Regions from separate parts of the Yersinia canariae genome, predicted to be linked through region 2. Evidence: predicted binding sites of a transcription regulator. Region 2 holds the regulator's gene; the other holds the start of a gene.

Region 1 (4,222 bases), 1.2 Mb from region 2:
CGATTTATCGACAAAAATAGGTGCTACACCACTGGAAGTTCCAGCAACCGCTTTGACATGCTGAGTATCAACCCCCGCTTGTTGCAGATTTCTTATGGTGTTTTCAGCAAAAAGATCGTCACCTACGCGGGTAACCATCATCACATTTGCCCCTAATCGAGCCGCCGCGACCGCCTGATTCGCGCCTTTACCTCCACAGCCGATTTCAAAACCGGGTGCTTCTAATGTTTCCCCCACTTGTGGCATTTCATCAATGTAGGTAATCAGGTCAACCATGTTCGAGCCAATGACTGCAATATCCATTGTCCATTCCTCTGTGCTATTTTTTTATTTCTCAATGTTATTTCAATAACATTATCAGAGCTTGAATGTTATGTGTGTGACAAAGATCGCACCAATGAAAGTGAACAATACCGATTAATGGCCTTGGGGGTGAGCTGTCATAATGTTATTATTATAACAATTGGTAAGCGATCATGATGTGAATCGAGGATATTCGTAGGTGAAGGCGCAATAAACAAATAGCAGAAATGAAAAATCCCGGCCATTGCTGCACCGGGACTCTCTACAAGATAGATAGGTATTTATTTAATGGCCATTGCATCGCGCATGGTGAAGAACAGATCAGTTTGGTCGGTCAAGCCAACAACATTTGCAGCATGTGGACCATAAGCCGCTATGCGTAATTGCGTACCGGTATGCCCTTGAGAATCATCTTCAGAATTACCATAGCTGATAGCCATCACTGCGCCATCTTTGGTGGTCAATGCCTGAGTTAAACCTGGAGCTTTGGCATCAGCTTCAATAATTTGGCTGGAATGCGCATGGTCCGCAGTCACGATAACCAGCGTATTGCCGTCAGCACGGGCAAATTCCAATGCTTTTTGGACCGCTTCGTCTAAATCAACAGTCTCGCCAAACTGGCCACAAGGATTGGCTGCGTGATCTTGCTTATCAATAGAGGCCCCTTCAACTTGCAAGAAGAAACCATTTTTGTTGGTTTTTAGTAGGTCAATAGCCTTTTCTGTCATGACAGCCAAGGTAGGGATATCTTTAGTTCGCTCAGCATTGTTTTCACAAACAACTGGCGGTTTGTCCACATTGCCATGATAAGACGCTTTTGGCCCCTGCCAACGAACAGGCATGTTCCCTGGGCTGAATAGACCTAACAGCGGTTTTTGTTGGTCGGCGTGCTTGATTGCATTCAGATCATCAAGGTTTTCGACAATGACATAACCACGGGCCAGAGCCTGATCACGCAATGATTTATCTTTCCATTCACCGGCTTTAGCTAATTGACTGAATGATTTCGAACCGCCGCCTAATGTCACATCTGCGCGCCCTTCAATCATTTGCTCGGTAATGGAGCCACGGCCGCCATTCTCTAATGCGTTAGTGCTGCACTTCTCACTGGTTTCTTCCGGACCGTAACATTTGCGACCAGTAACATGGGCGAATTGTGCCGCAGGAGTCGCATCTTGCAATTCAGCTGTTGAAACGTTACCGGTGGCTTTACCCGCTTTTTTAGCCAGTTCCAATAGCGTGACGTGATCTTTACCAAACACATCCACGCCCAACGCACCATTATAGGTTTTCACACCGGATGACCAGGCGGTAGCAGAAGCCGCTGAGTCAGTCACATAGTCTGGTTTCTGTGTTTTTTTATCTAATGAATAGTGCGTGTATTGCCCTGTCAGCGGCAATGCATCAATCCCTTTAAAGAAACCACCGGCACCCATGGCATAGTTACGTGCAGAAGTAATTTCTGAGTCCCCCATCCCATCTCCAATCAGCAGAATGACATTTTTTGCTGTTGTGTTGGACAGTGAATCACGAAGGGCCTGAGTTTGATCTTCTGTCAAACGGCGAGCACCACCAAATTGGGTAATATCACCGTGGGCGCTGCGATCATATAAACCGGTGGCAGCAGCAACAGCATTGTGGGCGAATAGAGAGCTGCTTAGTATCAGGGTTGATAAGGCTATGCCGGACAAAGTGGATACGCGGTTCTGCATCAGTAGAGTTCCTTGTTGTAAAACAGTAATACAATTTGTATTGATTGGTTACAACGGATACTAGAACAGGCGAATGACGCTTTTATGACAATCGCAATTAATTATTATTTCTTATCTTTCAGTACTATTTGCCCGGACTACTGGCTATCCGCCTCAAAAACAGCGCTAAATCAGGCCACCATTGGCGCGCAGGACTTGCCCATTGATCCAACCGCCATCTTTACCGACTAAAAATGACACGGCCGCTGCGATATCTTCGGGAGTACCTAATCTTTCCAGTGGTGCCATTTTTGCCATTTTCTCAATAAGTTCTGTGGATTTACCATTAAGGAAAAGGTCTGTAGCCGTTGGTCCTGGCGCAACAGCATTAACAGTAATGTTGCGGCCACGCATCTCTTTTGCCAGGATTGCCGTCATAGTTTCAACCGCAGCTTTAGTTGCTGCATAAACAGCATATTTTTCTAACTTCAACCCCACGACGCTAGTTGAAAAATTGACGATTCGGCCGCCATTTCTAAGCCGTTTCGCAGCTTCCCGCATCCCGTTGAAACTTCCTTTTAAGTTAATTGCAATCTGGCGGTCAAAATGTTCATCATCGCTGTCAGCAACAGTACTGAGTGACATTATCCCGGCATTATTCACCAAAACATCAACCCCGCCAAAAGCTGTTTCTGCTTTAGCAAATAATTGAGCAACTGCGGCGGGATCACTAATATCGCCTTTAGCACTCAATGCATTTCCACCTGCTTGTTGAATTTTGCGTACCAATTCCTCAGCTTCATCATCAGCCCGAGAGTAATTGATAAGAACGGCATAGCCATCCCTTGCCAAACGCTCGGCTATTGCCGCGCCAATTCCCCTTGATGCACCTGTCACAATAGCGACCAGCTGAGTGGTGTTCGTCATCATATTCTCCTGAGTGTAAGTTTTGTCATCTGTTTTGGTTCGCGGGCAGCTGGCCTCCCCGCGAAGAAAGGCTAAATTGCTGACGCAGATAAGTCAGGTCGATATTTTCCGTAGCATCCACCTATCATTGCTACACTTTATTGACTTTTCTCGACGGATTGGTAGATATCGATATCAAAATAGCCGTCAGTTCTGCCGTCATTGAGGTAAACCTCATAACAAGCACCTTCTGCTGGGCGATAACCACTTTGCGGCAGATGGTGGTGATACAATTCCCCCCAAGCTTTGGCATAATCATCGTCTGTTACTCGGGCGTGGTACACCGCATATAAACCAGCGGGAATTACCTGCAACTGTAGCTGGCCACTGAGCTCGGCTGGCAAGACATAATCATCAGCGACAGATAATGACACATCTGCTCGCAGCTCCGCCGGAGGATTGGTTTCCGGATTATCCCAGTAAAGTGCTAACCAATCTTTTCCGGGAATTTGATACTGGGTATAAAGTGATGACAACTGGTCAAAACCTTGCGGGATGGTCTCGTGATAAGGCCCGACAAGTCGGATACTCACAACGTGTTGCGAGGGTTTTTCAACAATTTTAAATGTCATATCGCTACCTCAACTTAATGGTTTTCATAAAAATAAGTCACTAAAGGCTCGAATCCATACGGATACTGTACATTCATACAGTATAGCGACATTTTATGACATTTGATTAATTTTTAACCTTGATTGTGAACCGCTTCGCAAAAAATCATCTGCCTGTTCAAGTTGAAGATGGCTAAAAACAGTTATTCCATGGCGGCGCAGCAATGCCGTGGTCACGCCCTGTCCCGCACGTTGAGTGCCATTAAAATGACCATCGTAAATCCGACTGCTGCCACAAGATGGGCTACCTTCAGTGAGAATTGCTAATGTGCACTGGTGCTTTTGTGCCAACTCCAATGCCTGATAAGCCCCTTGCAGGAATTCCCGGCTAACATCATTTCCCCATTGCTCAATCACGCGCGCCTGCCCCTGCAATACCGCCTCGCCATTACCTTGCTGAATTTCAGCCGGTGGACGAGGAACGGGCATTCCGGCGGCCAGCTCAGGGCAAACCAGTACCAGCCGCCCTTCATCCTGCCAGCGCTGAATAATTTCATCATGGACTGACAGAGCACTACCGTTATAACGCACGGGTTTTCCCATCAAACAGGCACTGATCAGGATACGCGCAGGTTTGGATTCCACGAGATGATTAACCTTAGTATTGTGTGATAAATATGAGTGATGAATTAGAAATAACTATAGCCACCG
Region 2 (4,222 bases):
GTGATAGCGAATAACCCGTTGCTGGCAAAGGGTTCTGCGGTGAAATCTATCTTCCATTCACCCTGTAGAGAATTAATATTTTTCAAGCGTAGACTTAAAATTCTCATGCAGGTTGCTCCTCTGCAGCATCTTTACCTAGTGTGATGTCCACCACCACTTGATTGAACATTTGGCGCATGCGCTCTTGGCGTGGCTCGGCTAAATCCGCTTCCTGCGCCAGTCTGCGCTCAAATACATCTGTAACACTCAGCTCATTGAGTGTTTCTTTTTCCTGGCGTTCAATGCTGTTATTGCGCTGTTCTTTACTGCGCCGCAATAGCACCACTTCCACCGGAAGTTCCGCGGCCAATGCCTGGATTCGTCTTTGAATATCAGTGAGATAGTCTTGCGTTGCGACTTCTATATCTAGCCATACCGGTAAGCCCTGATGGTTAGCAAATTCGGCTAACTGTTGCTCTATTTGCGCCAAATCGCCTTTGATTAACTTCATTGGTTGAAATTGTGGGATGAAGAGTGGGGTCACTGATGTTAAAGCTTGCTGAGCAAATTCAACCAGATAAACACTTTTCTCGCTGCTCAATTCATCAAAACTTAAAGCGATTGGTGAGCCGCTATAACGGATATGCTCGGTTTTCGCAACTTGCTGAGCGCGATGGATATGACCCAGAGCAATATAATCTGCTGGGGGGAAAGCTTGTGCCGGGAAAGCATCCAGTGTGCCGATATAAATATCACGTACCGAATCTGTGGTGGTGACCCCGACTGTGGTCAAATGCCCAGTGGCGATAATAGGCAAGGGCAGCCCCAGTTCCGTGCGCCGCTCTAGCGCTCGCTGATAGAGCGCCTGATAGTGAGCGGCAATTGCTTCTTGTAATGCCAGTTGTTTTTGCTCACCGGACTCACCGGCCTGACTGGTAACTAAGTCGCGCGGTCGCAAAAAAGGAATAGCACAAAGCAAGGCCGCTGGCTGGCCCTGATGGTCTTTCAGTATAATAACTTGTTGATCCAGATTGTTATTGGCGCAGGAAATGACTGTGGTATTCAAATAAGAAAGCAAACCCCGAGATTCATTCAGCGTTGATACTGAATCATGATTTCCCCCCAAAACAATCAACTGGCAATTTGTTGCCTGGAGTTCGACCACAAAACGGTTATACAGCTCACGGGCATAGCTGGGTGGGGAGCCAGTATCAAAAATATCCCCTGCAACAATCAGCGCATCAACCTGATTTTCTTCAATCTGTTCAATAAGCCAGTGTAAAAAAGCCTGATGTTCAGGCGCACGACTTTTGGTAAAGAAATGCTGGCCTAAATGCCAGTCAGAGGTGTGAATAATGCGCATAAATCTCCCGCTATGGCAGGTTGTCTTTCAAAGATAATGGCGCTGATTATAAACGCTGCCCGCCGGATGTCGCGGCTAAAAGCAGGGTGTGAGGGAAATCTCCGAGACGCCTCGCAAACTTGAGCACTGCATTTTGCAATTATCATGAAATTTATCACTATGCTTATTGCTTACAAGAGCGCGATGTTTTTCATAAAAATGTCACAAAAGTGACGCATAATGGCATCCGAAATCAAATAGTGACCACTAACTTACTGGCAGGGTTGATGATGGCAAGACGCATACTGGTAGTTGAAGATGAAGCACCAATCCGTGAGATGGTGTGCTTTGTGTTGGAACAGAATGGCTACCAACCGTTAGAAGCCGAGGATTATGACAGTGCAGTCACGCGTTTGTCGGAGCCTTTCCCCGATTTAGTGTTATTGGACTGGATGTTACCTGGGGGCTCAGGTATTCAGTTTATTAAGCACATGAAACGTGAAGCGCTGACCCGCGATATCCCAGTGATGATGTTGACCGCCCGTGGCGAGGAAGAAGACAGAGTGCGCGGTTTGGAAGTCGGGGCGGATGACTATATTACCAAGCCTTTTTCACCCAAAGAATTGGTGGCGCGCATCAAAGCCGTCATGCGCCGGATATCGCCAATGGCGGTTGAAGAAGTCATTGAAATGCAAGGATTGAGTTTGGACCCGTCCTCACATCGGGTTATGGCCAATGAGCAAGCGCTGGATATGGGGCCGACCGAATTTAAGTTATTGCACTTCTTTATGACCCATCCTGAGCGAGTTTACAGCCGTGAACAGTTGCTTAATTATGTCTGGGGCACTAACGTTTATGTAGAAGATCGCACTGTTGACGTGCATATTCGTCGGCTACGTAAGGCGCTTGAAATTGATGGCCATGACAGAATGGTGCAAACTGTCCGGGGAACCGGATACCGTTTCTCAACGCGCTACTGAGTTTTCAGTGCCGGAGAATTCGTTGTGTTAGAACGTTTATCATGGAAAACGCTGGCTTTAGAGCTGGCCCTTTTTTGTTTGCCCGCATTATTGTTAGGTGCCTTTATCGGGTACCTTCCTTGGTTATTATTGGTTTCAGTTATCGCAGCACTGGTCTGGAATTTCTACAACCAACTTAAATTATCTCATTGGCTGTGGTTAGACCGCAGCATGACTCCGCCTTCTGGGCGCTGGAGTTGGGAGCCTTTATTTTACGGCTTATACCAGATGCAACTGCGAAATCGTCGTCGGCGTCGTGAATTAGCGCTACTTATCAAACGGTTCCGTAGCGGTGCCGAATCATTACCTGATGCAGTCATTATGACGACAATTGATGGCAATATTTTCTGGTGTAATGGTTTGGCTCAGCAATTGCTGGGGTTCCGTTGGCCGGAAGATAATGGCCAGCATATTCTTAACTTACTGCGTTATCCTGAATTCAGTCAGTATCTGCAACAGCAAGAGTTTTCTCGTCCATTGACCCTGCAACTCAATAATGGTTATTACGTTGAGTTCCGCGTGATGCCTTATTCTGAAGGCCAATTGCTAATGGTGGCTCGTGATGTGACCCAAATGCGCCAGCTAGAAGGGGCTCGGCGTAATTTCTTTGCCAACGTTAGTCATGAGCTGCGCACTCCTCTGACAGTCTTGCAGGGGTATCTGGAAATGATGCACGACCAGGAATTAGTTGGGCCATTACGGGATAAAGCACTAGGGACGATGCAGGAACAGACCAAGCGAATGGATGGGCTGGTTAAACAATTATTGACGCTGTCGCGAATTGAAGCAGCGCCTAATGTGGACATGAATGAGCAGGTCGACATTCCGCGGATGCTGAAAATGTTACAGCATGAGGTACAAGCGCTGAGCAATGGGCGTCATGAGATTACTTTCCGAATTAACGAGCAGTTGAAAGTCTTTGGCAATGAAGATCAACTGCGCAGTGCTGTTTCTAATCTGGTTTATAACGCGGTTAATCACACTCCAGATGGCACCAAGATTGAGGTGTGCTGGCAGCGCACTGCACAAGGCGCACAATTTCAGGTTAGTGACAATGGGCCGGGGATTGGCCCTGAGCATGTGCCGCGCCTTACAGAGCGCTTCTATCGGGTGGATAAGGCCCGTTCAAGGCAAACGGGTGGCAGTGGGTTGGGGTTGGCAATTGTGAAACATGCATTGAGCCATCACGATGCGCGTTTGGATGTCATGAGTGAAATCGGTTTGGGGACGAGATTTATTTTTACCCTACCGAATCGGTTGATTGTTCCGACGGTTTTAACCGAGAATGCAGTCAAATCCTAAGACTGCATGGACACCAAGTTGATGAGATGGGGAAAACTGGCGCTGTTGTATGCCCTGCTAGGGTGGGGCTACGGCGCTATAGCGCAACCAGTAGCTGTTTCGCCTGTCGCTGAGGTTCAGGCGCTAAAGCCTCATACTCTGTCTGGTAATCTTTCCAGTGTCGGCTCCGACACCTTAGCTAATTTGATGTCTTTATGGGCTGATGATTTCAATCAACACTACCCCGGCGTTAATTTGCAAATACAGGCAGCAGGTTCCTCTACCGCTCCGGCGGCATTGGCGGCAGGAGCGGCTCAACTCGGGCCGATGAGTCGGCCAATGAAAGCGGCTGAAATCACCGCATTCACTCAACGTTATGGTTATCCGCCACTTGCTGTTCCTGTTGCGGTAGATGCATTGGTCGTTTTTGTTCATCAGGATAACCCACTGAACAAAATGACTTTATCTCAGCTCGATGCTATTTTTTCGCAAAATCGCCGCTGTGGAGAACCTCACCGCATCCAGCGCTTTGGTGAACTCGGGCTGAAGGGAGGTTGGGCGGCGCGATCTCTGCAACGCTATAGCCGAAACTCAGCCTCTG

The links. The regulator PhoB, encoded in region 2, activates phosphate uptake and scavenging genes when phosphate is short. The targets are predictions, from matches to a motif close to CTGTCATAAAACTGNCNNAT.
Region 1: phoA (alkaline phosphatase) is a predicted target of PhoB. The motif match lies at 2,087-2,106, and genes of this name have one in related genera.

What each region holds. Positions count from the first base shown of each region.
Region 1 covers NZ_CP043727.1:2,276,371-2,280,592, reverse strand. Annotated here, with positions in the region: gene rbsK (ribokinase) at 1-303, opposite strand, end outside; gene phoA (alkaline phosphatase) at 585-2,015, opposite strand; gene F0T03_RS10555 (SDR family oxidoreductase) at 2,181-2,921, opposite strand; gene sbmC (DNA gyrase inhibitor SbmC) at 3,059-3,532, opposite strand; gene F0T03_RS10545 (2-thiouracil desulfurase family protein) at 3,626-4,156, opposite strand.
Region 2 covers NZ_CP043727.1:3,500,275-3,504,496, reverse strand. Annotated here, with positions in the region: gene F0T03_RS16225 (AAA family ATPase) at 1-107, opposite strand, end outside; gene sbcD (exonuclease subunit SbcD) at 104-1,342, opposite strand; gene phoB (phosphate response regulator transcription factor PhoB) at 1,612-2,301, shown strand; gene phoR (phosphate regulon sensor histidine kinase PhoR) at 2,326-3,642, shown strand; gene F0T03_RS16205 (PstS family phosphate ABC transporter substrate-binding protein) at 3,664-4,222, shown strand, end outside.